DNA from 3 places in the Massilia sp. H6 genome. Region 3 is predicted to be linked to each of the others. Evidence: predicted binding sites of a transcription regulator. Region 3 holds the regulator's gene; each other region holds the start of a gene.
What was found. Region 3 encodes HrcA, which represses chaperone genes, less so after heat shock. Its sites were predicted from a motif close to TTAGCACTCNNNNNNNNNGAGTGCTAA; they were not measured.

Region 1 (10,129 bases), 530 kb from region 3:
GATGCGCCCGCCCGCATCGACACCGCCCTCGTCGAGCGCGGCGCCAACCTGGCGCGCCTGGGCATGTGCGCGTCGTGCCACACCGCCGACCCGGCACGGCCTTTCGCTGGCGCCCTAGCGCTGGCCACCCCGTTCGGCACCGTCTACAGCACCAATATCACGCCCGACGCGCGCACCGGCATCGGCGCCTGGAGCGAGCAGGCGTTTACCCGCGCCATGCGCCAGGGCGTCGCGCGCGACGGCCACCTGCTCTACCCCGCCTTCCCCTACAACCACTACGCACAGCTGGCGCAGGACGATATCCGCGCGCTGTATGCGTTTATCATGACGCGGCCGGCGCTCACTGCCCCCGCCCGCGACAACGACCTGCACTTCCCGTTCGGCTTCCGTCCACTCGTGGCTTTCTGGAACCTGCTCTACCTCGACGACGCGCCCTGGCAGGCCGACTCGCGCCAGTCTGCCGAATGGAATCGCGGCGCCTACCTGTCCAACGCGCTGGCCCATTGCAGCGCGTGCCACACGCCGCGCACGCTGCTCGGAGGCCTCGACCTGGAGCGCCAGCTAGGCGGCGGAGAATCCGGCGGCTGGTACGCGCCGGCGCTGAATGCTGACGCGCCTTCTCCCATGCCCTGGACGCATGAACACCTGCTGCGCTACCTGCGTACCGGCATCGCACCCGGCCATGCAATCGCCGCCGGACCGATGCAGGACGTGGCGGCCCAGCTCGGACAATCCGATCCGCAAGACGTGGCCGCCATCGCCACCTACATCCACGGTTTCCTGCGCCAGGCGCCCGCGCGCGCCACGCCGGCGCCCAAGCCCGGCGCCCTGCCGGTCCCCGCTGCCGGCGGCCCGGATGCGGCGCAGATGCGCCTCGGCTACCAGGTGTATGCGATGGCGTGCGCGCGTTGCCATGGCGCTGGCCGCGGCGCCAGTTCCGGCAGCGCCCTGCCGCTGCAGCAAGCCAGCGCGCTGTACCACCCCGACCCGCGCAACCTGCTGCACATCGTCCGCCAAGGCATCGCGCCACCTGGCGGCGAGCCGGGACGCGCGATGCCGGGCTTTGGCGCGCTGCTCGACCACGCGCAGCTGACCGCGCTGGCGGCTTACCTGCGGCGCTACGGCGCCGGGGCCGAGCCATGGCCGAAACTTGCGAATGGCGTAGAGGACTCGATCCAGGAAGCGAAACAACCATGACCACTTACCGCCTGCAGGTCAACGGCAAGCCGCACACGGTCGATGTCGATGCGGACACCCCGCTGCTCTACGTGCTGCGCAACGACCTGAAGCTCAATGGCGCGAAATTCGGCTGTGGACTCGGGCAGTGCGGGGCGTGTACGGTGATGCTCGACAAGGCGCCGGTGCTGTCCTGCCTGCTGCCGGTGTCGCTGGTCGGCACGCGCGCCGTGCGCACGGTGGAAAGCCCGGGCACGCGCTGGGTTCCGAGCGTGGTGCTGCAGCAGGCCTTCATCGACGAGCAGGCGGCGCAGTGCGGCTACTGCATCGCCGGCATGATCATGCGCGCCACCGCGCTGTTCGAACGGGTGGCCGCGCCGACCGATGAGCAGATCCGCGACTGGATGCAGCCCAATTTGTGCCGCTGCGGCACCCACCTGCGCATCCTGCGCGCGGTGCGGCGCGCCGCCGACGTGCTGGCGGCCCAACCGGTACGCAAGCTGCGATGAACACACTCCCCACACACCCGGGACGGCGCCGCTTTCTTGGCGCTAACGGCTACCTGATGCTGTCGTTCGCGCTGCCATCGCAGCTGCACGCCCAGGGCGCCGGGCTGCCGGGTAGCCTGCAGCAGACACCCTGGCTGGACGCCTGGATCCGGGTCGGCGCCGACAACCGCGTCACCGTCTTTACCGGCAAGGCCGAGCTGGGCCAGGGCATCAAGACCGCGCTGCTGCAGGTGGCCGCGCACGAACTGCAAATCGATCCCGGACGCCTCTTGATGGTCACCGCCGACAGCGACCGCACCCCCGACGAAGGCTATACCGCCGGCAGCAATTCGATGCAGCACAGCGGCACCGCACTGCGCCATGCCGCGGCCCAGGTGCGCGCCCTGCTCTTGCTGCGCGCGGCCACCCGCCTGGCGGTGCCGGCCGCGGCCCTGGTGCAGTCCAACAGCGTGTTTCGCGCGCCCGATGGCCGCCGCGTCAGCTTCGGCGAACTGGTGGCCGGCGCCCAACAGCATGTGCGCGCCACCAGCGCCCTGCCCCCGCGCCAGTCCGGTGCCCCGCGCTATGCCGGCGTGACGCTGGCGCGCATCGACATTCCCGGCAAACTCAAGGGCCAGCTCGCCTACGTGCACGACCTGCGCCTGCCCGGCATGGTGCATGCGCGCGTGGTGCGCCCGCAGTCGCCGTCGGCGCGGCTGCTCGCGGTCGATACCGCGCAGGTGGCGCGCATGCCCGGCGTGCTGGAGATCGTGCGCGACGGCCGCTTCCTGGCGGTGGTGGCCGACGAGGAGTGGCGCGCAGTGAAGGCGGCGGCGGCGCTGGCGCGCGCCGCGCGCTGGGAGCAGCTCGATTTGCCGCTGGCCGGCAAGGACGTGGCCTCGCTGGTGCGCAGCCTGCCGTCGCAGCCGCGGCAAGTTCTCGCACGCGGAACAGCCGGCGCGGCCGGGACCACCCTGCGCGCCAGCTATACGCGTCCGTTCCAGCTGCATGCCTCGCTCGGCCCATCCTGCGCCGTCGCGCAACTGGAACAAGGCCGCTATACCGTCTGGACGCATTCGCAGGGCGTGTTCCCGCTGCGCGCGGCGCTGGCCGAACTGCTCGGGGCGCCCGAGGAAGCGATCCGCTGCGTCCACATGGAGGGCTCCGGCTGCTATGGCCATAACGGCGCCGACGACGCCGCGGCCGACGCGGTGCTGCTGGCGCGCGCCTTTCCCGGCAGCCCGGTGCGGGTGCAGTGGATGCGCGAGGAAGAGCATTGCTGGGAGCCCTACGGCCCGGCGATGCTGGCCGAGGTGCAGGCCACGCTGGACGCAGCCGGCAAGATCGTCGACTGGCAATACGAGGTCTGGAGCCAGCCGCACAATACGCGTCCCGGCAAGGCCGGCAACCTGCTGGCGGCCACCCACCTGGCACGGCCGTTCACGCCGCCGCCGCCGCAAGCGATCCCGCAGCCGCAGGGCGGCGGCGACCGCAACGCCATTCCGTATTACACGCTGCCGAACGCGCGCGTGACCCACCGCTTCCAGGCGGCCGGGCCAGTGCGCACCTCGGCCCTGCGTTCGCTCGGCGCCTACTGCAATGTGTTCGCCATCGAGAGCTTCATGGACGAACTGGCGCGCGCCGCCAGGGCCGACCCGGTAGCCTTCCGCCTGCGCCACCTGCAGGATGCACGCGCGATCGAGACGGTGCGGCTGGCGGCCGCCAGATTCGGCTGGGACGGCTACCAGAAGACGGCCCGGCGTGGCCGCGGCTTCGCCTTCGCCCGCTACAAGAACCTGGCCGCCTACTGCGCGATCGCGCTGGAGGTCGAGGTGGTGCTCGACACCGGCCTGGTACGCATCACGCGCGCGGTCGCCGCCGTCGACTGCGGCGAGATCGTCAGCCCGGACGGGGTGCGCAACCAGATCGAGGGCGGCATTCTCCAGGCGTGCAGCTGGACCCTGCTCGAAGGCGTGCGCTTCGACGCCAGCCGGGTGCTCACGCAGGACTGGGCGAGCTATCCGATCCTGCGCTTCAAAGGCGTGCCGGACCGGGTCGAGGTGCACCTGCTGGACCGCCCCGGCCAGCCATATCTCGGTACCGGCGAAGCCGCGCAAGGCCCGGCCGCCGCGGCGCTGGCCAATGCGGTGGCCGATGCCGTGGGCGTGCGGGTGCGCGACCTGCCGCTGGATCGGGCGCGCATGCGCACCCATGCCGGATAGGGCTGACGGCGCGCTGCTACCCATGCCGCATGACTTGATGCTTTTGCACCCCGCAGCTGTCTTGACAGGCCGTCTGCGCGTTTAGAATGGCGGCGCCTGCCTGATGCGGCAGGCCAACGACAACGACTAGGGAGCAACATGCTGAAGAAGACAATGGTGGCCGGCGCGGTTGCGCTCGGCCTGGCCGGCTGCGCGGCGCCGACGCGCATACCGCTCGATGCCGCGGCACGCGACAAGCTGGCGCAGGTCCGGGTGGTGCACGCACTGGCCCAGGATGAAATCGTGGTGCGCGCTCCGGCGGCCGGTGCCAGCGCCGCAATGGGTGGGGGCTTGATCGCTGCCATCATCGATTCGAAGATCGGCGAGGTGCGCCAGAACAAACTGCAAGGTACGCTAGCGCCCTTCTATGCCTCGGTGGACGATTTCAACTTCCGCTCGCTGTTCGCTGGTTCCCTGGAAAGCAGCCTGCGCGAAGAGAAGACCCTGCGTTTCGGCGCCATCGAGCATGCCGCACAAAACCTGCTGCATGCCGAAGCCGAGGCGCAGCGCAAGGCGCTCCCGGAAGGCCAGGGACTGATGCTCGGCACCACCTCGTATACGTTCTCGCCCGACTTCAGCCGCTTGAGTGTAGCGACCCAGGTCCAGCTCAACCAGTCGGGCAAGGAAGACCCGGTCTTCAAGAACACCTATTTCTACCAGTCGGCGCCGGTGGGCGCCGGCGAGGCAGAGTCCCTTGCACTGTGGGCCGACAAGGACGGCGCGCGCTACCGCGAGGCTGCACGGGAGAGCGTCGTGCAAATCCTGAAGATGCTGCGCATGGACCTCGCCGCAGGCGCCGCCGACGCTGCGCCGGGACCGCAGCTTGCGCTGACGGCGCTCGGGACGCCGGTCAACGTTGCGGTCAAGGGACCGGCACTCGAGGACGGCGCCAACCGCGCCATCGTGCGCCACACCGACGGCACACTGTATTCGCTGCCGCACACCACCACCGGAGGACTGCCGCAATGAACAAGCACATCCTTATTGCCGCGGCATCGTCGGCATTCGCCCTGGGCGCCCTGCCCGCGCTGGCCGCCCAGGAAAAGACGCCGCTGGTGTTCGACGCAAGCGTCAGCGACGCCACGCCCGCATTGCGCAAGGACGCCTGCAAGCTCAATATCCTGGGCATCAGCGACGAGCGCTTTTCGAAGGGCGGCATTGGCGCCGATTCGCCGGTGGCCACCGATGCGCCGCAAGCATGGGTCGGCACCGGGCTGGAATCGCTCAAGGCCTATGGCTACACGGTCGGGCGCAGCAGCGCGCCGGTAGCGGGTGCGCTCAATCTCGACGTGCGCCTGATCCGTGCCTACACCTGGCTGGGCCACATGCGCATCAACGGCATGGTGGCGGCGGACGTCACGCTGGTGTCGCCATCGGGCAGCCGTACGCGCAAGTTCCGCGCCAGCGGCAGCAAGAGCAATATGATGAACGCGAACTCGGAACACGTCACCGCGCTGAACTACGCCTTCAACCACATGGTGCACCAGATGGCGGCGGGACTTTCCAGCGAGTGCGCCGGCGCCACGATCGCGGCGCGCTAGCAGCCATCGCCTCACCGGCCGGACGGCCGGTGAGGCTCCGGTGCATTGTCAGTTCACGGCTTTCCAGAACATGTAGGCCGCCAGCGCATACAGGATCACCGCAAAGATCTTCTGCAGCCGGCGCACCGGCATCTTGTGCGCGGTGCGCGCGCCGAGCGGCGCCATGGTCACGCTGGCCAGCGCGATGATCGCCAGTGCCGGCAGGTAGACGAAGCCGAGCGAATACGCCGGCAGCCCGGTCTCGCCCCAGCCGTGATAGACGTTCGAGATGGTGCCCGACAGCGCGATCGGAAAGCCCAGCGCGGCGCTGGTGGCCACCGCATTCTGAATGCGTACGCCGCACCAGGTCATGAAGGGCACCGACACGAAGCCGCCGCCCGCCCCCACGATGCCCGACAGGGTGCCGATCACGCCGCCCGCCGCGAACATGCCCGGCGCGCCCGGCAGCGCGCGCGCGGCCGCCGGCTTTTTCCCGATCAGCATCTGGGTCGCCGAAAAGGCGACGAACACGCCGAAGAACAGCGCCAGCACCGGGGCCTGCATCTGCTTGCCGATCCAGGGCCCGATCCAGGAGCCCAGCAAGATGCCGGGCGCGAGCTGCCTGACCACCGGCCACAGCACCGCGCCATGCTGGTGGTGGGCGCGCACCGACGACAGCGAGGTAAACAAGATGGTGGCCAGCGAGGTGGCGATCGCCATGTGGATCGTCAGTTCGGGGGAGAAACCGCGCGCGGTGAAGATCATCGTGATAAAGGGCACCAGCACCATGCCGCCGCCGATGCCGAGCAAGCCGGCCGCGAAGCCTCCGAACGTTCCCATCGCCAGCAGCGCCAGGATCAGGCCGATGTCCATCAGCGCTTCCCTTCTCTTGACAGGGCGACGATGGTGTTCCACTGCGCGCTCGTGACCGGCGAGATCGACAGCCGGCTGCCCTTGCGCAGCAATTCCATGTCTTCGAGTGCCGGATAGGTGCGCAGTTCGGCCAGCGGCAGGTAGCGTCCGGCCTCGACCGCGCGCACATCGACCGAGATCCAGCGCGGCTGCTCGGGGGTCGCCTTGGGATCGTGGTAGCGCGAGGCGGCGTCGAACTGGGTCGCGTCCGGATACGGGCTGCTCGCCACTTCGGCCAAGCCCGCCACGCCCGGCAGCGCGCAGCTGGAGTGATAGAACAGGATGCCGTCGCCGACCGACATCGCGTCGCGCATGAAGTTGCGGGCCTGGTAGTTACGTACGCCGTACCATGCCACGGTGCTTGCCGGCGCGGCCAGCACGTCATCGAAACTGACTTCGTCAGGCTCGGATTTCATCAACCAATAGCGCACCGCGCCTCCATAGAACCAATGCGCCGGGCGCACAAAAAAAAACGGCTGCGTACCAAGGTGCGCAACCGCTCGTATGTAGTGCCCCGCCTGTGCCGTTATTGCCGGCATCCCGAACCAAAAGGCTCAAGGTGGTCGCAGTCAGCTCAATTTCGGGTTCGTCAAACTAGTGACGATCGCGCCCACCAAGCATTGTTCCACAACCTATGCGAAAGAATGGTTCAAGGAATATATGGCAAATCTCGAACACCGCAGGGTAGACGCCAGTTTACTACGATGGACTGCGAAGTCAAACGAATTCAGGCTCAGCCGAGATTTTCCTGCGGCGCCAGCGCGCCGTCGAGCACCGTGTGCATCACTTCGAGTTTCTGCTTGACTTCCAGGATCGACATGTCCGACAACGGCCCCTGGGGCGACTTCACTGACAGGAATTCGGCGGCGACGCTCAGCGCCGCCATCACGGCGATACGGTCGGTTCCCTTGACCTTGCCCGAGTCGCGCAGCGCGCACATCTTACCGTCGAGGTAATGGACGGCCTCGCGCAGCGTGCGCTCTTCGCCATCGCGACAGGCCAGCCGATACGACTGGCCCATGATGGTGCAATCGAGATGGATCATTGGGTGGCCTCGCTGTCGTGGGGAGCCTGCGCGGAGCTCGCTTGTGGAGCGTCGGGCGCAGCGCCGTCGGCGTCAGCGGCCTGCGCCTCTGGTGCCGGGAACTGCTCGAGCAGGGCTTCGACGCGGCTCTGGGCCAGCAGCATGCGCTCCTTGAAGCTGAGGTTCTCGGCGCTCAGCAGGCTGTTGGCCTGGCGCAGCAGGTAGTTCTCGGCACGCAATGACTGGGTCAATTGGGCGAGCCTGTCGATTTTGTCGGAGAGGTCTTGGAATTCGGAAATCATTCAACACTATAGGTCTGAGAAGGTTTTTCAGTCAACCGTATTGCGCGCAGCCGGGGCGCGGGCAAAAGGACTGGCGCGATGCGCGCGGCAACAGCGCGCCATGCAGTGTACCCTGCCGGGCTGTTGTCTGCGACACCACACACCGGAGGGGCATAGTTCCCGGATTATTGCGGTTTCACAAATAAGTCCCCTGCCCCTGCCACATTGAGTCTTGAAATAGGGGGTTATCGTCCCTATAATTAGCTCTCGTTAGCACTCGTTGGTAGAGAGTGCTAACAACCGCAGTTACCAATTCCAGCCGACGCCGACAGGCGGCGGCGCCGAGTAGCTAGTCAAACCACTGAAAAACAAGGAGTTTTGCATGAACCTTCGTCCTTTGCACGATCGCGTAATCGTGAAGCGTCTCGACCAGGAAACCAAGACCGCGTCCGGCCTGATCATCCCTGATGCAGCCGCCGAGAAGCCGGACCAGGGCGAAATCCTCGCCGTCGGCAACGGCAAGGTGCAGGACAACGGCCAGCTGCGCGCGCTCGAAGTGAAAGTCGGCGACCGCGTCCTGTTCGGCAAGTACTCGGGCCAGGCCGTCAAGGTCGATGGCCAGGAGCTGCTGGTCATGCGCGAAGAAGACATCATGGCCGTCGTGGCCCTGTAATCGTTCCCGCATTTCCCCCGCAATCCATTCACGAAATCATTCGGAGAAATACACATGGCAGCTAAAGAAGTAATCTTCGGCGACGCAGCGCGCGCCAAAATGGTCGAAGGCGTCAACATCCTGGCCAATGCAGTCAAAGTCACCCTGGGCCCGAAAGGCCGCAACGTCGTGCTGGAGCGCTCGTTCGGCTCGCCGACCGTGACCAAGGATGGCGTCTCGGTCGCGAAAGAGATCGAACTCAAGGACAAGCTCATGAACATGGGCGCGCAGATGGTCAAGGAAGTCGCTTCCAAGACCAGCGACAACGCCGGTGACGGCACCACCACCGCGACCGTGCTGGCACAAGCCATCGTGCGCGAAGGCATGAAGTTCGTTGCCGCCGGCATGAACCCGATGGACCTCAAGCGCGGCATCGACAAGGCAGTTGCTGCCACCGTCGAAGAGCTGGCCAAGATCGCCCGTCCATGCACCACCACCAAAGAAATCGCCCAGGTCGGCGCGATCTCGGCCAACTCCGACTACTCGATCGGCGAGCGTATCGCTGAAGCGATGGACAAGGTCGGCAAGGAAGGCGTCATCACCGTCGAAGACGGCAAGTCGCTGAACGACGAACTCGATATCGTGGAAGGCATGCAGTTCGACCGCGGCTACCTGTCGCCTTACTTCATCAACAACCCGGACAAGCAGGTCGCCGTTCACGAGAACCCGTTCATCCTGCTGTGCGACAAGAAGATCTCGAACATCCGTGACCTGCTGCCGATCCTGGAGCAAGTCGCGAAAGCCGGCCGTCCGCTGGTGATCGTCGCCGAAGACATCGAAGGCGAAGCGCTGGCGACCCTGGTGGTCAACAACATCCGCGGCATCCTCAAGACCGTCGCCGTCAAGGCACCGGGCTTCGGCGACCGCCGCAAGGCCATGCTGGAAGACATCGCTGTCTTGACCGGCGGCCAGGTCATCGCCGAAGAAGTCGGCCTGACCCTGGAAAAGGTCACGCTGGCTGAACTGGGCCAGGCCAAGCGCGTCGAAGTGGGCAAGGAAAACACCATCATCATCGACGGCGCCGGCGCCGCTGAAACGATCGAGGCACGCGTCAAGATGGTGCGTATCCAGATCGAAGAAGCGACCTCGGACTACGACCGCGAAAAGCTGCAAGAGCGCGTGGCCAAGCTGGCCGGCGGCGTTGCCGTGATCCGCGTCGGTGCAGCCACCGAAGTCGAGATGAAAGAGAAGAAGGCCCGCGTCGAAGACGCACTGCACGCCACCCGCGCTGCCGTGGAAGAAGGCATCGTGCCAGGCGGCGGCGTTGCCCTGCTGCGCGCGCGTTCGTCGATCAACGTCCAGGGCGACAACCCTGACCAGGACGCTGGCATCAAGATCGTCCTGCGCGCCATGGAAGAGCCGCTGCGCATGATCGTCCAGAACGCCGGCGATGAGCCGTCGGTCGTGGTCGCAGCCGTGATCGCCGGTACCGGCAACTACGGTTACAACGCTGCCAACGGCACCTACGGCGACATGGTCGAAATGGGCGTGCTCGATCCAGCCAAGGTCACCCGCTCGGCACTGCAAAATGCAGCGTCGATCGCCGGCCTGATGCTCACCACCGATTGCATGGTGTCGGAACTGGCCGAAGACAAGCCAGCCGGCGGCATGGGCGGCATGGGTGGCATGGGCGGCATGGGCGGCATGGACGGCATGATGTAATGTGCCGGAAGGCGCCGCCCTGGCGGCGCCTTCCAGTCCTGCCCCAAAAGCCTGCCTGGTTCACGCCTCGCAGGCTTTTCTACTTCTTGGAGG
Region 2 (10,129 bases), 1.3 Mb from region 3:
GCCCGGCCGGAGGCGAACGGCTATTTGCTGGCCCTGGACGGCGCCAGCGCCGGATCGTCCTCCATCGACCACACGACGGCGGCGATCTTCCAGCCAGCCTCGGTGCGCACCATCTGCCAGCTTTCCTTGCCCCAGTTCTGTACTTTGCCGTCGGCTAGAAAGCTGTAGTCGAACCAGACCTGGGCCACGTCGCCATCGCTGTCGATGCGCACGTTGTCGAAGGTTTCGGCGCGCGGCTTGGTGGCCTTGACGATGCTCTCGATGAACTTGCGCGGCGAGCTGTTGAAGTATTTCGGGGGACGCGGCAATGCCGGATCGGGACGGTTGGCGTACTCGCGTTCGACCGCACGGTCGGTGAATACGCCAGTCCAGGTAATGCCCTCGTGCAGGAACAGCCCCATGAAGCTGGCCGTGTCCTTCTTGATGATCGCGGTGCGGAAGGTTTCGACGATCGCGTCGATCTGCTGCCTGTCGGCGGCTGGCGTCTGGGCCAGGGTTTGCGGCGTGGCCAGCAACAGGCCGAGGGTCAGGGCGCTTGCAGAAAAGAAGGATTTCACGGTGTCTCCAGGGTGGGGAAACCGTTGAGTATAGCCATCGCTTGTGCCCGAAGAGTCACCGAAACTCACCGCGTTGAGCGCCCGGTCCATTCTGGGGGCGATTCCTGCAAGTGGCTTACTGCGCGTATACGTTGAACGTGACTGGATACGCCATCGGCCCCGACGCTGGCGCACCGGCCAGGCGGCGCGGCGGCGGCGGGGTCAGGTGGTCGAGTTCGATGCGCGAGCCGCGCAGTGCTGGCGGCATATAGCCCGGCTGGCCCGGCACCAGGTAAAAGGCCTGCGCCACGCTGCCGATGCGCAGCGTGAAGCGGTAGCTCAGGCGCCCCGGCCAGATGCAGCGCGCGTTCTCCGGGCAGCGGCTGTCGTCGGCGCCTTCGTAGGTAATGCGCACGCGCTCGGCCAGCGGCAGGGTCTGGTGTTCGGTCATGGTGTAGCGCGCCTCGGGCAGGCGGTCGTGGGTGGTGGCGCAGCCGCTGGCAAGCAGGGCGGCGCAACCCAGGGTGAACGGCAGGGTGGTGGCGCGGAGCAGGGGGCGCATGCGGGTCATCCGTTTGTATTTTTAGAATGTCCATCATAGCAAACCCTGCCTGCGCGGTCGCGCGCGCACGGCGTCACCAGCCGGTCATATTTGGTGACTAGACTTTGCTGCGTGGTCCAAAGCACACCCCTCAACCAGGAATAGGAATACGCATCCATGTTCAAGAAGATCCTCGCCGCTGCCGCCACTACTGCCGCCGTGCTCGCCATGTCGGCTTCTTACGCTGCGGACATGACCGGGGCCGGTGCGACCTTCCCGTACCCGATCTACGCCAAGTGGGCCGAGTCGTACAAGAAAGCCACCGGTAACGGCCTGAACTACCAATCGGTCGGCTCGGGTGCCGGCATCAAGCAGATCAAGGCCCGCACCGTCGACTTCGGCGCGTCGGACATGCCGCTCAAGGCCGAAGACCTGGCAGCGGGTGGATTGATGCAATTTCCTGCCATCATGGGCGGCGTGGTCGCCGTGGTAAACGTCGAAGGCATCGTCCCGGGCCAGCTCAAGCTTACCGGCCCGGTCGTGGCCGACATCTACCTGGGCAAGATCACCAAATGGAACGCGCCGGCGATCGCCGCGCTCAATCCGGGCGTGAAGCTGCCCGATGCCGACATCACCGTGGTGCATCGTGCCGACAGCTCGGGCACGTCCTTCCTGTTCACCGATTACCTGGCCAAGACCAGCGCCGACTGGAAGAGCCAGGTCGGCGCCGGCACCGCGGTCAAGTGGGCGGTGGGCGTGGGCGGCAAGGGCAACGAAGGCGTGGCCGCCAACGTGCAGCGCATCAAGGGTTCGATCGGCTATGTCGAGTGGGCCTATGCCAAGAAGAACAAGCTGTCGCACACTCAGCTCAAGAACAAGGATGGCGTGTTCCTGCAGCCGGACGACGATGGTTTCAAGGCCGCCGCTGCCGGCGCCGAGTGGACCAGGGCGCCGGGCTTCGGCGTGGTGCTGACCGACCAGGCCGGCAAGCAGAGCTGGCCGATCACCGGCGTGTCCTACATCCTGATGCATCGCACCCAGGCCGACCCCAACAAGGGAGCCGAAGTGTTGAAATTCTTCGACTGGGCCTTCAAGAATGGCGCCCCATCCGCCGCCGAACTCGACTACGTGCCGATGCCGGCCTCGGTCGTCAAGCTGGTCCAGGCCAACTGGAAAGCCCAGCTCAAGGATGGCGCGGGCAAGGCGATCTACTGATGTTCGGCGGCCGGGGCCGGTGGGCGGGGACACTACCCCAGCCTCGGCCCCGGCCCCAGCTCCTGCCTCCTCACGACCGCGCATTGCGCCGGTAGGTGTTTCCTTCTAGAATGACCGCTCCCCGTGGGGAGTAGCCTGTATGCGCGCCTTGCGCTTGGCGAGACCATCGGCGCCCAACAGGCAATCCCATGACCTATACCGCACTGCTGTTTCTCGCCCTGGCGATGTCGACCGACGCCTTTGCCGCGGCCATCGCCAAGGGCGCCGCCCTGCGCAAGCCAACGCTGCCGCAGGCGCTGCGCATTGGCCTGCTGTTCGGCTGCATCGAAACCATCACGCCGCTGATCGGCTGGGCCCTCGGCTCGCTGGCGGCCGACGCCATCCGCCAGTGGGACCACTGGATCGCTTTTTTCCTGCTGCTGGGGCTGGGCGGGCGCATGATCTGGCTGTCGTTCGGCGCAGACCAGGCCGAAGAATCGGCCGCTTCTCAAAAAACGGTGGTGCTGGTACTCACGGCGGTGGCCACCAGCATCGATGCGATGGCGGTCGGGGTCGGCCTGGCCTTTGTCGACGTCGCGATCGTGCATGCGGCGCTGGCGATCGGGGTCTCGACCACGGTCATGGTGACCATCGGCGTGCTGCTGGGGCAGCGCCTGGGCGCCGTGGCCGGACGCAACGCCGAACGGGTCGGCGGCGTGGTGCTGATCTTGGTCGGCACCACCATCTTGATCGAACACTTGTCGGCTTGAGGCCGATCCAGGCCGTGGCTGATCAGTCGAGGTCGGCCGCATCGTGGCGCTCGGCCACCTGCTCATCGGGATTGCCGAATACCCGGTTGACCTTGCGGCCCCGGATCACGGCCGGACGCGCCCCGATCTCGTCGGCCCAGCGGCGCAGGTGCGGGTATTCGTGCACCGACAGGAATTCTGCGGCTTCGTAGAGCTCACCGCGCACCATGGCGCCATACCATGGCCAGATGGCCATGTCGGCGATCGTGTACGCGTTCCCGGCTACATACTGGTGATGCGCCAGCTGGCGTTCCAGCACGTCGAGCTGGCGCTTGGTTTCCATCGCATAGCGGTCGATCGGGTATTCCAGCTTCTCGGGCGCGTAGGCATAGAAATGACCGAAGCCGCCACCGACGAATGGCGCCGAGCCCATCTGCCAGAACAGCCAGTTCATGGTCTCGACCCGCGCCACGCCTTCTTTTGGCAGGAAGGCGCCGAACTTCTCGGCCAGGTAGACCATGATCGAACCCGATTCGAAGACGCGCACCGGCTCGGGGCCGGTGCGGTCGACCAGGGCCGGGATCTTCGAATTCGGGTTGATATCGACAAAGCCGCTCGAGAACTGTGCGCCTTCGTTGATGCGGATTAGCCAGGCATCGTACTCGGCCTGAACGTAGCCGAGCGCGATCAGCTCTTCGAGCATGATCGTCACCTTCACGCCATTGGGCGTGCCCAGCGAATACAGCTGCAGCGGATGCTTTCCTACCGGGAGTTCGGCCTCATGGGTGGGGCCGGCGACAGGGCGGTTGATGCTGGCAAACTTGCCACCGGAAGTGGTAGGTGGCGTCCATACCTTGGGCGGGACATAGGTCGATTTGTCGGTCATGGGGGTTCCTTGTTGTGCCGGATGAAAGGTCCATTCTATCCGCGCTGTCCGCGCGTCAGTGACAATCCGAGTAAATGTAGCGCTGCAAGAAGGGTACATTGATGGCATGAAAATCGCTCTCCTTTTCCTGGCTGCCGCTGCCATTCTCCCTACGCCCGCAGTCGCCGCCCGCCTGCAGAGCGCGCAGCAGGTCGTGGCGATCGACCTGAATGCCTGCCCACGTCCCGACTACCCTGCTGCCGCACTGGCGCAGCGTGCGGCGGGCAAGACGACCGTGGAAATGCAGATCGGCGAGCGCGGCCGGGTCACCGATGCGCGCGTGCTGGTGTCCAGCGGCAGGGCGGATCTCGACGAGGCAGCGCTGGCGAACATTCGCCACTGTGTCTTCCATGCGGTACTTGCCACCAACGACACGCCGACCGGATGGCTCAAGACGCAATACGTCTGGATACCTGGCGCTGCCAAGAGCGCGGCAGCAGATGGCCAGGCCCAGCTGGCCAGCACCAGGGCACTGGCGGCATCGGGAGACCCGGTGGCGCAAAACAGATTGGGGGCGTGGTACGAGAACGGCACCTACGTCAAGGCCGACCTGGCGCGGGCCGCAAGCTGGTACCGCTTGGCGGCGCAAAACGGCAATGCCATCGCGCAGAACAACCTCGGCGTACTGTACAACCGTGGCGCCGGCATGGTGCGCGACCCCAAACAAGCCGCCTACTGGTACGCGAAAGCGGCAGAGCAGGGACACGGCTGGGCGCAGGCAAACCTGGCACATTTTTATCGGTTCGGGACGGCCGGGGAAGTAGACATCGAGAAAGCGCGAGACTGGCTGACGAAAGCTGCCGAGGGTGGACTACCGGCCGCACAGGTAAGGCTGGGCCTGCAGCTGATGGAAGGCGCGCGCGCCGACGAGGAGCGCGTGGCTGCAGCGGCGTGGATCGCACGCGCCGCAGCCCAGGATTACCCCCAGGGCATCTACTATCTCGGCCGCAGCTTCGAGCTGGGCCTTGGCAACCCCCAGGACGACGCGCAGGCAGGCGCCCTGTACCGCAAGGCGCTGGGACGCAGCGAGGGGAGGGCCGAAACCGCGCTGGGTAGCTTAATCGAGGCCGGACGCGCCGCCACGGCCAGTGAAGACGAGGTCGCCAAGCTGTACCAGAAGGCCATGCGGTCGCGTTACGGGGCCGCCTACTACCAATATGGCCTGCTGCTGGAAAAGCGCGGCGATGATGGGCTGGCGGCGGCGGTGTTCCGGCAAGGCGCGGAAATCGGCGACTGCGGGGCGGTGCTCAGATACAGGCAGTCGCGACAAGCGCCGGAGACCCCGTCCGCTGCTGGAATGTCGGAAGCCCAGCTGGAACTGCGTGGCCGGATGTGCGCGGCGAAGTTGGAAATGGCGCCACGGCTTTGATGTGGCGGCTGGTGGAACAAGAGTTTCTTGGCTTTTCTATGCAGTGGCGCCACCACCAGCCCCCAAGCCGACTCAAGAGCAGACTGTTGTTGTAAAAAAGAAGAAGAACATATTGGATTAACTTTCGAATCAGATCAGCGAAGCGCCAAGTCTGAACCGCTGTGAATAACTGACGAACTCAATATCGTGCGCCTGCTTTGGGACGATACCAGTTGGCCGCCAACGGCAGAGCTTTTCGTTTGACAATCTGCGTTCACGCGTCTGGGCGGTTTCGGCCAGGAGCGGCCCATCATTTGTTGTTTGCCGTTCGAGCCACGTATTGCACCGCTTATCGCATTTTCCCCTACCTCAACGATCAAGATGTTAATTTGTGCCACCTTTTCTAGTGAGGAGTCACTGTGTACATCCGTTCGTTCTTGTTTCTATTTGCTGTCGCCGGTAGCGCCTGTGCCGGTGACGGCTTCGAAGTCAGTCACAAATCTGATTCCGCCCAAGCCAAGCCCATGGCCTGGAGCTTGCAGTTGTTAGAGAAAGGCAAGCACGTGTTCGACAAGCGCGGGCCAAAGAAGGCACCGGGAGCCACGTTAAGCTTTCGCCTGCCGAAAGTTGATGTAGACCAGGGGGAAAATCAAGTCGTGATCGTCCGCGCGGATCGTCGTATTCCGGTGACTATGCTTTCGAATAACACTTTCGTGCTTGGACAAGACAACTTGGGGAAAAGCAGCGATGCATTAGTCGTTGTAAACAGAAACTTCCCAAAAGGTGAATTCAATCATCCATTAGTGCAAGTGCGCTCCCCCGGCCTGCCAGGCGGTGTCCGGCGTATGGGCGATCTGCGCCTAAGCTGCGAGGCACAAATGGAAATGGCGAAGGGAGAAGGATTCAAGTTTCGCGCGCTTGTCGGGGCTGTGAACATGTTCGGCTTCGATATATGCAAGGAGCTCGAGATCACGAAACTTGATGCGCCGTCGAGCAAGTACGACACTGTGACGGTCGAGGACGGCAACCGTCGTCTAGTGCAGGCAGCCAAAGACAAGAACGTGGTGGAGTTGGGCGACAACGCCTGGTCTGACGATGCCCGTATCAGCTACACCCTGAACGGCAGCCTGGTCGAATAAGCTTGTCCATTGCTGCGCCATGTCATTCGCCCATGACGGTTTTGCCCAGGGCAATGTCGAGGTCGAGCAGCAGGCGCCTGGCGAAAGGGCGCATCGGCGCCTTGGACGGGTCGTGGCAAACCAGCCTGGTTGCCGTCGCGATGGCATCGTCATCGATGTTGCGTGATTATCCGGGCTTCTACGCCAGCGCTTTCTAGGCTCAGTTAATGGTCTATGTGTCAATAAGCGGCGCTGCTGGCGCACATGTTGTCGAGCACGGCGGATACCGGCGAGTTCGTCACGCTACTGGCCCAGCGCTGATGGCAGGATTTGCCGCGCCCATAAAAAAACCCGCCGAAGCGGGTTTTTTGCGCGATGCGGTTACTGGCGTTAGACGAACGCCGTCAACGCACCCTTCATCTTCTTGAGCGCCGCCGATTCGATCTGGCGGATACGCTCGGCCGACACGCCGAACTCTTCGGCCAGCGTGTGCAGCGTGGCGCCGGAGCCGTCGTCGTTGGCCAGCCAGCGCGCTTCGATGATGCGGCGCGAACGCGGATCGAGCTTGCCCAGCGCGGTTTCCAGGCCTTCGGACTGCAGGCGGGTGACGGCCTCGGCTTCCAGCACCTTGGTCGGCTCCTGCTTGTCAGAAGACAGGTAGGCGATCGGGGCGAACTTGTCGTCGTCGTCGTCGGTGGGCGACTCGAGGGCGATGTCGCGGCCCGACAGGCGGGTTTCCATCTCGATCACTTCTTCGCGCTTGACGTCGAGCATCTTGGCCAGGTCGTCGACCTGGGTAGGCGTCATCGCATCGAGGCCCACCTTGTTGCTGCGCAGGTTGAAGAACAGCTTGCGCTGCGCCTTCGTCGTTGCGACCTTGACCAGGCGCCAGTTCTTCAAGATGTATTCATGCATCTCGGCCTTGATCCAGTGCATCGCGTACGACACGAGGCGCACGCCCTGGTTCGGGTCGAAACGCTTGACCGCCTTCATCAGGCCAATATTGCCTTCTTGAATCAGGTCAGCGTGCGGCAGGCCATAGCCGAGGTAGCCGCGGGCAATCGACACCACCAGGCGCAGGTGCGACAGCACCAGTTTTTGCGCCGCGTCCAGGTCGTTATCGTCGCGCAGCCGCCTTGCCAGCGATTGTTCTTCTTCGTGGGTCAGCATCGGCAGGCGATTGACGGCCGAGATATAAGCATCAATATTGCCGAGAGTGCCAGTAAACCCCAGTTCCAGGGCACGGCTGCCGGTGGGAACCAATGCGGATTGTGCGGACATATTAGTTTCCTCGTAGTAGTCTTACTGCATCCAAGGTGTCACGGACACATGTCTCGGTACACTCAATCACTGCCTGTTTCTGGATGCTTTACTTGATTTTCGCTCGTATCAAACCATATATTAGCACTCTCCCACAGAGAGTGCCAGACGACCATCGGTTTCTGGAAGTCGATTAAGTTTGGCTAAAGTATTGCTCTATGGAATCAAAAAAGACAGTGTTTTAACTGTAGAGCAGACGCTTGCTGTTTTGTTGATGCGGCTCAAATGTGAACGCGAGTGTGCTGGAAAATCCCAAAAGACAGATTAAAGGGGCTAGTTATCGGCTTCTGTTGAATGGCGCACGTAAGGCGCGCAAGCCCTGTAGGAGCAGGGCGCGTCTGCGCGTAGGGATGGGCGGCTAAGCCGTAAAAGAAAACGTAAGCGTAAGCGCCTGCGTGGGCAGATCTACCGCCCACGCAGCACTATTGGCTACTGCACGCGCGCCAGGTGACGCTGCACCGACAGCATGGCACCGATCAAGCCCAGGCTGGCGCTGATGGCCAGCAGAGCGCTGGCTTCCAGCGCGCCGAGCGGCGCCAGCTGGAATTCAGAGGCATACAGCCTGGCAAATTCGGCAATTGCCCCGTTCAGTGGTGCCAGCCCCAGCATGACCACGCCGAGCGCCACCGCGCCGGCGGACAGGCCGAGCAGGGCGCCGGTGTAATAAAACGGGCGGTGAATGAAGTTATCGGTCGCGCCCAGCAGCTTGGACACCGTGATCTCTTCTTTCTGCGTCAGCACCTGCAGGCGGATGGTGTTGAACACCACCGCGATCACCACGATACCCAGGGTGACGGCCAGCAGCAGTAGCGCCAGCCGCAGGATGCCCAGCAGCGCGGCCAGGCGCTTGACCCAGGCCGAGTCGACCTGCACCGTGTCGACGCCGGGCAGCGCGCGCAGCTGCTCGACCATGGCGTCGACTCCGCCGGCGCCGGCGCCGGCCGAAAAACCGTCGAGCTTGAGCACATAGCTGTCGGGCAGCGGATTTTCGCCGAGGGTATCGAGCACGCCGCTCAGGCCGCTCTTTTCCTTCAGCCCGGCCAGTGCCTCCTCGCGCGCCACGAAGTTGACCGACACCTTGCCGTTGCCGCCGACGTTGGCGGCGGCAATGCTGCCAATCTGCGGCGCCAGCGCGGCGGCCTGCTCGCGCGGGGCATCGAGCTGCATGAACAGGCTCACTTCCGGATCGACCGACAGCTGCTGCGACAGCGGCCGCACGTTATCGAGCAGGGTAATGCCGGCGAAGGGCAGGGTCAGCGCCAGCGCCACGACCAGCACATTGAACAGGAAACTGCCGGGCGACTTGCGCACGCTCGAGAGCGCGGAGCGCAGCGCGAAACGATGCTGGCGGATCCACGGGCTCATGCCGCACCTCCAGTGTGCCCGGCATCGACCAGCATGCCATGTTCGAGGCGGATCACGCGTCCGGCGGCGTCGAGCACCTCTTCGTCGTGGGTCGAGATCACGCAAGTGACGCCAACGGCGTTAAAGGCGCGCAGCGCGTCGAGCACGCGGTCGGCCGCGGCGCGGTCGAGGTTCGCGGTCGGCTCGTCGGCCAGGATGATCTGCGGGCGGTTGACGATGGCGCGCGCAATCGCCACGCGCTGCTGCTCGCCGCCGGACAGTTCCAGCGGCAGTGCCCTGGTGCGCTCGAGTAGTCCGACCTTGTCGAGCGCGGCGCGGGCGCGGCCCTCGGCCTGCGTCCGGTGGGCGCCGGTGACCAGCAGCGGCAGCATCACGTTGGCCAGGATATTGCGGTCGTTGAGCAGGCGCTGGTGCTGGAAGATCAGCCCCAGGTTACGGCGCAGGAAGGGAATGCCGGCTTTCTTGATGCGGCCGATGTCCTGGCCATTGACGGTGACGATGCCGCTGGTGGGACGTTCGACCGCGGCCACCATCTTCATCAGGGTCGACTTGCCGGCGCCGGACGGGCCGGCCAGGTAGACCAGTTCGCCCTTGGCGATATTGATGGTGACGTCGCGCAGCGCGAACGCATCGGTGGAGTACTGCTTGGAGACGGACTGGAATTCGATCATCGGTCTTATCCCAGCAGCGCTTCGACGAATTCTTCGGCATCGAAAGGCTGCAGGTCGTCGAGCTTCTCGCCAACGCCGATGAAATACACCGGTACCGGCCGGGTACGCGCGATCGCGGCCAGCACGCCGCCCTTGGCGGTACCATCGAGCTTGGTGATCACCAGGCCGGTGAGCTGCAGCGCGTCGTCGAAGGCCTTGACCTGCGCCAGCGCGTTCTGTCCGGTGTTGCCATCGATGACCAGGAGCAGTTCGTGCGGGGCGCCCTCCATGCCCTTGCCGATCACGCGCTTGATCTTCTTGAGTTCTTCCATCAGGTGCAGCTGGGTCGGCAGGCGGCCGGCCGTATCGACCATGACCACGTC
Region 3 (10,129 bases):
TTCATCGTGCCGCCGACCGCCTTCGATCCGCCGCCGCGGGTGGACTCGGCCATCGTGCGCATGGTCCCCAAACGCGAGATGCTCGCCTGCGACGGCGCCAAGCTGGAAAAAGTGGTCGCCAAGGCCTTCTCGCAGCGTCGCAAGGTGATCCGCAACTGCGTGGCCGGCATGTTCACCGAAGCCCAGCTGGTCGAAGCCGGCATCGAGCCGAGTGTGCGTCCTGAGGCGGTGGGGCTGGAACAGTATGTGGCGCTGGCCAATCTGCTCTAAAAATTTTGCCAGACGGTAAAATTCTTCGGATGGCACGACCGCCAGCTTGCTAGCCCGGCGTGCAGGCAAAAAAAAAGCCCGCTGTGAAGCGGGCTGAAGTCCAATTCTTTTTTAAGAAGAGCTGGAGGAGACAGGAGCAAGTATGCTGCGTTACAGCATATAAATCCAATTCTCCTTTCGCATACGTGTCATGCGTTTCGTGAATGTCTTAGGTCGGCACGCAATTGACGTCGATATTGGTCACCGGGGCGTCGCCCATGATGCCGGTCGGATTCGACACAGTGCAGAAGCGACCAACTGGCTGGGTCACGACGGTGACGCCATACGACACGCCAAATGGCACATTGAAAGGCATCGCATACTCGATGACCGCGCCGCTGGCCTGGTCGGTTACGGGGGTGATCGACCCGCCGCTGCTGCCATTGGTCAACACCAGGCCGGTGGTGTCCTTGGTCAGGCCGGTGATCTTGCCGCCGATGGAATAGGCATTGACTTCACACACGAAGAGCGCATTGATCTGGGCCAGCTCGCCGCCCGTGCCAAAGACGCTACGTGGGGCTTGCGTGTTGACGCCACAGCTCTGGTGCGCCGGCTGGGTCTTGACCGAGATGCTGAACTCGTCGCCGTAGCCGAGTCGGTGGGGGAAGGTAAATTGCACCGGGTCGCCGGCCTTGGCCGGCGGCGCCACGCCAAGGTCCTTGCCATTCGTCGTCAGCACCAGGCCCGGGTAGACCAGGCCTTCGACAGTGCCCTTGATGGAATAGTTATTGTCGTCGTCGCCGCCACCGCAGGCCGCGAGGCCCAGTGCCAGCACCAGCGCGGCGGCCGGACGAATCAGGGAAAACTTCATTGGGTAAGCTCCAGGAGAATTAGGGACGATTGACGCAGCTGACGGCCACGTTGGTAACGTCGTTCGCGCCCATCATGCCGCTGGCATTGGCAACCGTGCAGGTCTGGTTGTCGGGCTGGGTCAGGACGGCAACGCCATAGTTTGCGTCTTCGTTTACGCGGCTCATGGCAAAGGTGGTGGCGCCGGCGGCAACCGCGACGCGGTCGGCACCGTTGACCAGCACCAGGTTGCTGCCCGTCAGGCCGGACACCGTGCCGGTGAGCGCATGGGTCTTGATAGTGCAGGCAACGGCGACGGTCGAGATATTGAACGCAACCTTGCCGGTGTTGCGGAACATCTCGCATTTCTCGGCATTGCTCGGGATGCTCTTGACCGTGACGTTATAGTCGGAATCGGTTTCCATCAGCTGGCTGAAAAAAAAGCTTCCCGAACCGCTGGGCGTCGGCGCGACCGCCAGGTCGGAGCCGCCATTGTTCTGCAGGACCAGGCCCGGCTTGGTGACGCCGGAAAACGAACCGCCCAGTACGAGGTCGCCGTCGCTGCCGCCGCAGGCCGACAGCGCAAGCGCGCAGGCCAGCGCAGTACCGGCACGCAGGTAGGAACTCTTCATAATTTCTCCAAATAATCGGTCTGGTGGAATGCACAACCGCGCACGGAAAGCGCGGTGGAGTAATAATCGCTCAACATTTTAGTCCATTTGGCATGGCGCCGGACGGTTTGCCTTTGTATCTAGCTGTAAGTGGCGAGCCTGCATTGCTTTCTACCCCCGGGCTCGCTATCCTGAACGGATCGTTCATCGAGCAGACGCCACCATGATCCAGCCGCGCCGTCCCTGGCCCAAAGCCGTTTTGTTCGACCTCGACGACACCTTGTGGCCGATCGCCCCCGTCATCATCGAGGCCGAACAAGTGTTGTTTGCCTGGCTGCGCGAACATGCGCCGCTGGTCGCGCAGCATTTCACGATCGACACGCTGCGCCACGCGCGCCTGGAACTGCTGGCCCGCAAACCTGAATTCCAGCTCGACCTGGGCGCCTTGCGCCGCGCCGGCCTGATCGCGGCCTTCGAGCAGGCCGGCGAAGACGCCGCCAAGGTCGAGCTGGCGATGACCGAGTTCTTCGCCGCGCGCAACGCGGTGATCCCCTTCGACGACGTACTGCCCGGCTTGCTGCGCCTGAAGAACCGGGTGCGCCTTGCCTCGGTCACCAACGGCAATGCCGATTTGCAGACGATCGGCCTGGCGCGCCATTTCGAGGTGTCGGTCGCGGCGCCGGGTTTCGGCGTCGCCAAACCGCATGCGGCAATTTTCCTGGAAGCTTGTCGCCAGCTTGCCATCGACCCCAGCGAGGCGGTGTACGTGGGCGACGATCTGCGGCTTGACGTGTATGGCGCCCAGCGCGCGGGCATGCGCGCGGTGTGGATGAACCGCAGCGCCCAGCCGAACCACCTGGCCGGAGAGGTCCGGCCCGATGCCGAGGTCAACAGCCTGGACGGACTGTTCGACTGGCTCAAGCGCCAGCACGGATAACTGGCGCGGCGCGCGCCGGAGCGTGCATAATAGAAGCGGACCTTTCCGCCTTCCTGCCTTCCTGGATTTATGCAACTCGAACCCCGCGCCCAGACCCTGCTCAAAGCCCTCGTCGAGCGTTATATCGCCGACGGCCAGCCGGTCGGATCGCGCGCGCTGTCGAAGATTTCCGGTCTCGACGTTTCGCCCGCCACGATCCGCAACATCATGGCCGACCTCGAAGAGATGGGCTATGTCTCCAGCCCCCACACCTCGGCCGGCCGCATCCCGACCCCGCGCGGCTACCGGTTGTTCGTCGATACCCTACTGACGGTGCAGCACCTCGACGAGCACGCAATGGAATCGCACCAGATGCGGTTGCCGCAGCAGCAGCCGCAAAAGCTCATCGCCAATGCCGCCCAGATGCTCTCTTCGCTGTCGCAGTTCGCCGGCGTGGTGCAGAGCCCGCGGCGCGAATCGGTGTTCCAGCAGATCGAATTCCTGCGCCTGTCCGAAAAGCGCATCCTGCTGGTCATCGTCGACCCGCGCGGCGATGTGCAGAACCGCCTGCTGCTCACCGACGCCGACTACACGCCCTCGCAGCTGATCCAGTCGGCCAACTACCTGAACCAGAATTTCGCGGGACTGACCTTCGACCAGGTACGCCAGCGCCTGAGCGGCGAACTGCGCCAGCTGAGCGACGACATGGGCCGCCTGATGGCGGTGGCGATCGAAACCGGTGGTGAAGCAATGGCCGAAGGCGACGACATGGTGATCTCCGGCGAGCGCAACCTGCTGTCGGTATCGGACCTGTCGTCCAACATGACGTCGCTGCGCCAGATGTTCGAGATGTTCGAACAGAAAACCGGCCTGATGCAGCTGCTCGACATGTCGAGCAAGGCGGGTGGGGTGCAGATCTTCATTGGCGGCGAGTCCAAGCTGGTGCCGATGGATGAAATGAGCATCGTCACCGCGCCCTACGAGGTCAATGGCCGCGTGGTCGGCACCCTGGGCGTGATCGGACCGACCCGGATGGCCTACGAGCGGGTGATTCCAATCGTGGACATTACGGCGAAACTGTTATCGAACGCGCTGAGCCATTCCTGAGCCGTCGCCGTGCCGTGGCTCAGGTCTTGCGCGGGCACCCTACCTTGATACAGTTGCCATAAATCGCCAGCGAGTGCTCGGCGATCTTGTACCCGCGTTCGGCCGCGATCTTGTGCTGGCGCGATTCGATCTCTTCGTCGTAGAACTCCTCGACATGCCCGCAATCGAGACAGACCAGGTGATCGTGGTGCGAACCGGCGTTGAGCTCGTAGATCGCCTTACCGGTTTCGAAGTGATTGCGGTTGAGCAGGCCGGCCTGTTCGAACTGGGTCAGCACGCGGTACACGGTGGCCAGGCCGACGTCCATGTTGTCAGACAACAGGATTTTGTAGACATCTTCCGCCGTTAAATGCCGCACGGCGCTGTTCTGGAAGATTTCCAGGATTTTCAGGCGTGGCAAGGTTGCCTTGAGGCCACTTGCCTTCAGGTCGCTCGGATTATTACTCGTGCTGCTGCTCATGTTTGTTGCTCGTATATTGGCGGAGTGCTTTATGATATAGCGTTTTGGAGCTCCCGCTCAAACGTTTTGAGGTTACCTATGCGCGTCAAACCAGCCGTTCTCCGTCGATTCCCAGCCCGGGCAGCCCTTGCGGCCGGCCTGGCATGCACGCTGCTGCTGTCGGGCTGCGCCTCCTGGCGCAACCAGACGCGCCCGGCGCCGCCGGTGAGCACGGACTCGGCTGCACTTGCCGCCGACGCACAAAAATCGGCGGCCGCCGCCAATGCCGGCGCGCAGACGGTGCAGGCCAGCAAGCTGCAGAAATTCATGTGGGTATTCTCGCCTTACCGCCCAGACATCCAGCAGGGTAATTTCGTCTCGCAAGAGATGCTGGACCAGCTCAAGCAAGGTCAGACCAAGGAGCAGGTGCGCTTTATTCTCGGCTCGCCGCTGCTGACCGACATGTTCCACGCCGAGCGCTGGGACTATCCGTTCTACCTGGCGCGCGGCAATGGCGAACTGACCACCAGCCGCGTTACCGTCTTCTTCAAGGATGACAAGGTCGAGCGCTTCGAAGGCGGCAACCTGCCAACCGAGCGCGAGTACATCGACCGCATCGCCGGTCCGGCCAAGGTCAGCACCAAGGCCAAGCAGGCAACCCGTCCGGTCGAACCGGTCAAGGTTGGCGGCGCCCCCGTCGTCCAGTAAGCGAGCCGCCATGACGACCCTGAACATCGCCGTCGCCGGCGCCAGCGGCCGCATGGGCCGCATGCTGGTCCAGGCTATTTCAGCCGCGCCCGACGCTACGCTGGTCGGCGCGCTGGACGTCGCCGGTTCGCCATCGATCGGCCAGGACGCCGGCGCTTTTGCCGGCCAGCCCACCGGCGTGCTGATCGAGTCCGACTTCGCGGCGGCATTGCACAATGCCGATGTGCTGATCGACTTTACCCGCCCGGAAGGCACGCTGCGCCACCTCGACTACTGCGCCGCCAATGGGGTGCAGATGGTGATCGGCACCACCGGCTTCGACGATGCAGGCAAGGCCGCGATTCGCCTGGCGGCCGGTAAGGTCGGCGTGGTGCTGGCGCCGAACATGAGCGTGGGTGTGAACGTCACGCTCAAGCTGCTCGAGATGGCGGCAAAAAGCTTCAGCGAAGGCTATGACATCGAGATTGTCGAGGCGCATCACCGGCACAAGGTCGACGCGCCCTCCGGCACCGCCCTGAAGATGGGAGAAGTCATCGCCGACGCGCTCGGGCGCGACCTGAAACAGTGCGCCGTCTACGGCCGCGAAGGCGTGACCGGCGAGCGCGATCCATCCACCATCGGCTTTGCCACCGTGCGCGGGGGCGACGTGGTGGGCGACCATACCGTGCTGTTCCTGGGAACCGGCGAACGCATCGAGATCAGCCACAAGTCGAGCAGCCGCGTGACCTACGCCCACGGCGCCCTGCGCGCGGCGCGCTTCCTGGCGGCCCAACCCCACGGCCTGTTCGGCATGGACGATGTGCTCGGGTTGAAAGGCTGACATGGCAACTGCAGAACTCAATGGCGCGGCGATCGTGGACGAGGCGTCCTTTCACCTCGAATCGCGGCGCGCGTTCGGCTTTCCCGACTCGTATGCCGACAGCATCGATGCCTGGGTCGACTGCCTGAGCTACCTGCGCGACGACGAGAACATGACCAAGTTCACGATCAAGCCGGGCGAAGTGCTCGAGATCGTCATTGTCGACGCCGGCAAGATGAAGCTTGCCGTGCCCGACCTGCTCGAGGAAATCGCGTTCTGCGTCGGCGGCATCAACGAGCGCTATCAGGATTACGGGGACGAGCCGGCGCTGGAGCTGGTGCTGCGCTGACAGGGCTTGCACCTGCACGCGGCTTGATAGGGGGGGCGGCGCGCGTCGGCGCCCGCGCATCGCGCCCGGCATTCGCCGCGGTGCAAAATGAACCAGTATAATGTTCGGTTCCACTCCCTTTCTCCGTCCGCAGAACACCATGCAAGAAAAATATAGTCCAGCCGAAGTCGAACAGGCCGCCCAGGCCTACTGGAAGTCGATCGAGGCCTATAAAGCCGTCGAACACGACCCGCGTTTCCCAAAAGGCAAGTATTACGCCTGCTCGATGCTGCCTTACCCATCGGGCAAGCTGCACATGGGCCACGTGCGCAACTATACGATCAACGACGTGATGTACCGCTACCTGCGGATGAACGGCTACAACGTGCTGATGCCGATGGGCTGGGATGCCTTTGGCATGCCGGCTGAAAACGCGGCGATGGCCAACAACGTGCCTCCGGCCGAGTGGACTTATTCGAACATCGCGCACATGCGCGGGCAGATGGAATCGATGGGCCTGGCCATCGACTGGTCGCGCGAGATGACCGCCTGCAAGCCGGAATACTACAAGTGGAACCAGTGGATGTTCCTCAAGATGCTGGAAAAAGGGATCATCTACCAGAAGACCGGTACCGTGAACTGGGACCCGGTCGACCAGACCGTGCTGGCCAACGAGCAGGTGGTCGATGGCCGCGGCTGGCGTTCGGGCGCGCCGATCGAAAAGCGCGAGATCCCGATGTACTACGTGCGCATCACCGACTACGCCGACGAGCTGCTCGACCATGTCGACAACAAGCTGCCGGGCTGGCCCGAGCGCGTGCGCACCATGCAGGCCAACTGGATCGGCAAGTCGACTGGCGTGCGCTTCGCCTTCCCGCACGAGATCAAGGACGACAAGGGTGAGCTGATCAACGAGGGCAAGCTGTATGTCTTCACCACCCGCGCCGACACCATCATGGGCGTGACTTTCTGCGCCGTGGCGCCAGAACACGCACTGGCCCAGCACGCGGCGCGCGACAACCCGGCGCTGCAGGACTTCATCGCCGAATGCAAGATGGGTTCCGTGATCGAAGCCGACATGGCCACCATGGAAAAGAAGGGCATGCCGACCGGCCTGTTCGTCACCCATCCGATCACCGGCGAGCAGGTACCGGTCTGGGTCGGCAACTACGTGTTGATCACCTACGGCGACGGCGCCGTGATGGGCGTGCCGGGCCACGACGAGCGCGATTTCGGCTTCGCCCAGAAATACGACCTGCCGATCAAGCAGGTGGTGGCCGTCGAAGGCCAGGAATTCTCGCTCGAGGCCTGGGCTGAGTGGTACGGCGACAAGGAGCACGGCCGCACCATCAATTCGGGCAAGTACGATGGTCTCGACTACACCGCCGCGGTCAACGCGGTCGCCGGCGACCTGGCCGGCCAGGAGCTGGGCGACAAGAAGGTCACCTTCCGCCTGCGCGACTGGGGCATTTCGCGCCAGCGCTACTGGGGTACTCCGATTCCGATGATCCACTGCGGCGATTGCGGCGTGGTGCCGGTTCCCGAGCAAGACCTGCCGGTGGTACTGCCCGAGCACCTGGTCCCGGACGGCACCGGCAACCCGCTGAACAAGGACGAGGCCTTCCTCGCCTGCGACTGCCCCAAGTGCGGCAAGCCGGCGCGTCGCGAGACCGACACGATGGACACCTTCATCGATTCGTCCTGGTACTACATGCGCTATACCTCGCCGGGTTCGAACGAGGCGATGGTCGACGCCCGCAACGATTACTGGATGCCGATGGACCAGTACATCGGCGGCATCGAGCACGCCGTCATGCACCTGCTATACGCGCGCTTCTGGACCAAGGTGATGCGCGACTTCGGCCTGCTCAAGTTCGACGAGCCGTTTGTCAACCTGCTGACCCAGGGGATGGTGCTCAACGAGACCTACTACCGCGAAGACCCGTCCGGCAAGAAGACCTGGTTCAACCCGGCCGATGTCGAGCTTACCTTCGATGACAAGGGCCGCCCGCAGAATGCGGTGCTCAGGCATGATGCCCAGCCGGTCCAGATCGGCGGCACCGAGAAGATGTCGAAGTCGAAGAACAACGGCATCGATCCGCAGGCGCAGATCGAACAGTACGGCGCCGACACCGCGCGCCTGTTCACGATGTTCGCCTCGCCGCCAGAGCAGACCCTGGAGTGGTCGAACACCGGCGTCGAAGGCGCCAGCCGCTTCCTGCGCCGTGTCTGGGCCTTCGGCTATGCGCAGCGCGAACGCATCGCCGCTGCCCTGGCGGGCCAGAAGCAGGGCTCGCCGGGCGACGCGTCGCTCGACGACGCGCAAAAGACCCTGCGCCGCGAAGTGCACAAGGTGCTGCAGCAGGCCGACTACGACCTCAAGCGCATCCAGTACAACACGGTGGTCTCGGCCTGCATGAAGATGCTCAACACGCTCGAATCGAGCAAGCTGGCCGAAGGTGCCGCCAGTGACGCGGTGATCGCCGAAGGCTTCTCGATCTTCCTGCGCCTGCTGAACCCGGTTTCACCGCACATCACCCACGCCTTGTGGCAGGAACTGGGCTATGCCGCTGTCCACGGCGACATTCTCAATGTGCAGTGGCCCGAAGTCGACCCGCAAGCGCTGGAACAGTCCGAGATCGAAATGATGATCCAGGTGAACGGCAAGCTGCGCGGGAAGGTCCTGGTCGCCAAGGATGCCGACAAGGCCAGCATCGAAGCGGCTGCACTGGCCGAAGAAGCAGTGCAGAAGTTCATCGAAGGCACGCCGAAGAAAGTCATCGTCGTGCCGGGCAAACTCGTCAACATCGTGGTGTAGACCATGAAGACAATCGTGGTGCGCACTCTCCTGGCGCTGGTGGCCGCTGCGATCCTCGCGGGTTGCGGCTTCCAGCTGCGCGGCTCGAACGGCCAGTACAACATGCCGTTCAAGAGCATCTACCTGGCCTTTTCCGAGACCTCGCCGCTCGGCACTGAGCTCAAGCGCAACCTGCGCGCGGGCAATACCGTGCGCATCGAGGACGACGCCTCGAAGGCCGAGGCGCTGTTTGACGTGCTGGGCGAATCGCGCGGCAAGGCCATCCTGTCGCTCAACAGCCTGGGCCGGGTACGCGAGTACGCGCTGAGCTATACGCTGGTGTTCCGCGTGCGCGACGCCAATAACCGCGTGCTGCTGGGGCCGACCGAGATCACCCTGCGCCGCAACATCGCCTTCGACGAATCGCAGGTGCTGGCCAAGGAATCCGAAGAAGCGCTGCTGTACCGCGACATGCAGGCCGACCTGGTACAGCAGATCTTGCGCCGCCTGGCGGCCATCAAGCCAACATGAGCCTGGGTTGAAAGTGACCGATGCAGCTGCGGCCTGAGGCCCTCGAAGGCCACCTGGCCAAGGGCCTGGCGCCCTTGTACGTGATCGCCAGCGACGAGCACCTGCTGGCGCTGGAAGCGGCCGACCGCATTCGCCGCACCGCGCGCGCGCAAGGCTACACCGAACGCGAAGTGCTGAGCGTGGAGCGCAGCTTCAAGTGGGGCGAACTGCTGGCGGCGAACCAGGCAATGTCGCTGTTCGGCGACAAGAAGCTGATCGAACTGCGCATTCCGAGCGGCAAGCCGGGCAAGGACGGTAGCGCGGCCCTGCAAGGCTATGCCAGGGACCTCAGCCCCGACAACCTCACCCTGATCACGCTGCCCAAGCTGGACTGGCAGACCGCCAAGGCGGCGTGGGTCGGTGCGCTGCAGCAGGCTGCGGTGTACATCGAGATCCCGAACGTCGAGCGCGCACAGCTTCCGAACTGGATCGGCACGCGCCTGGCGGCGCAGGGCCAGAGCGTGGACCGCCAGGGCCTGGACTTCATCGCCGACCGCGTCGAGGGCAACCTGCTGGCGGCGCACCAGGAAATCCAGAAGCTCGGCCTGCTGCACGAACCGGGCAAGCTCAGTGTCGAGCAGGTCATGGATGCCGTGCTGAACGTGGCGCGCTACGACGTGTTCAAGTTGTCGGAGGCGATGTTGGCGGGGGATCCTGCGCGCCTGGCCCGCATGCTCGACGGCTTGCGGGGCGAGGGCGAGGCGCTGCCGCTGGTATTGTGGGCCGTCAGTGAAGAAATCCGTACGCTGCTAAAAT

Region 1: the regulator HrcA is predicted to act here: its motif matches at 7,933-7,959, upstream of groES (co-chaperone GroES).
Region 2: the regulator HrcA is predicted to act here: its motif matches at 7,813-7,839, upstream of rpoH (RNA polymerase sigma factor RpoH).

What each region holds. Positions count from the first base shown of each region.
Region 1 is NZ_CP103371.1:3,562,868-3,572,996, forward strand. It holds gene NRS07_RS16045 (cytochrome c) at 1-1,197, shown strand, start outside; gene NRS07_RS16050 ((2Fe-2S)-binding protein) at 1,194-1,685, shown strand; gene NRS07_RS16055 (molybdopterin cofactor-binding domain-containing protein) at 1,682-3,886, shown strand; gene NRS07_RS16060 (hypothetical protein) at 4,025-4,894, shown strand; gene NRS07_RS16065 (hypothetical protein) at 4,891-5,466, shown strand; gene NRS07_RS16070 (sulfite exporter TauE/SafE family protein) at 5,515-6,318, opposite strand; gene NRS07_RS16075 (EVE domain-containing protein) at 6,318-6,788, opposite strand; RNA gene ssrS (6S RNA) at 6,865-7,046, opposite strand; gene NRS07_RS16085 (cell division protein ZapA) at 7,091-7,402, opposite strand; gene NRS07_RS16090 (hypothetical protein) at 7,399-7,683, opposite strand; gene groES (co-chaperone GroES) at 8,045-8,335, shown strand; gene groL (chaperonin GroEL) at 8,390-10,036, shown strand.
Region 2 is NZ_CP103371.1:1,143,361-1,153,489, forward strand. It holds gene NRS07_RS05150 (nuclear transport factor 2 family protein) at 21-557, opposite strand; gene NRS07_RS05155 (hypothetical protein) at 673-1,098, opposite strand; gene pstS (phosphate ABC transporter substrate-binding protein PstS) at 1,255-2,292, shown strand; gene NRS07_RS05165 (manganese efflux pump MntP family protein) at 2,481-3,041, shown strand; gene yghU (glutathione-dependent disulfide-bond oxidoreductase) at 3,064-3,906, opposite strand; gene NRS07_RS05175 (TonB family protein) at 4,013-5,314, shown strand; gene NRS07_RS05180 (hypothetical protein) at 5,713-6,432, shown strand; gene NRS07_RS05185 (hypothetical protein) at 6,452-6,598, shown strand; gene rpoH (RNA polymerase sigma factor RpoH) at 6,802-7,692, opposite strand; gene ftsX (permease-like cell division protein FtsX) at 8,161-9,096, opposite strand; gene NRS07_RS05200 (cell division ATP-binding protein FtsE) at 9,093-9,767, opposite strand; gene ftsY (signal recognition particle-docking protein FtsY) at 9,773-10,129, opposite strand, start outside.
Region 3 is NZ_CP103371.1:4,095,034-4,105,162, reverse strand. It holds gene rsmA (16S rRNA (adenine(1518)-N(6)/adenine(1519)-N(6))-dimethyltransferase RsmA) at 1-270, shown strand, start outside; gene NRS07_RS18410 (hypothetical protein) at 479-1,120, opposite strand; gene NRS07_RS18405 (hypothetical protein) at 1,140-1,730, opposite strand; gene NRS07_RS18400 (HAD family hydrolase) at 1,933-2,646, shown strand; gene hrcA (heat-inducible transcriptional repressor HrcA) at 2,716-3,732, shown strand; gene fur (ferric iron uptake transcriptional regulator) at 3,752-4,192, opposite strand; gene NRS07_RS18385 (outer membrane protein assembly factor BamE) at 4,271-4,879, shown strand; gene dapB (4-hydroxy-tetrahydrodipicolinate reductase) at 4,890-5,699, shown strand; gene NRS07_RS18375 (barstar family protein) at 5,701-6,027, shown strand; gene leuS (leucine--tRNA ligase) at 6,167-8,824, shown strand; gene lptE (LPS assembly lipoprotein LptE) at 8,828-9,334, shown strand; gene holA (DNA polymerase III subunit delta) at 9,355-10,129, shown strand, end outside.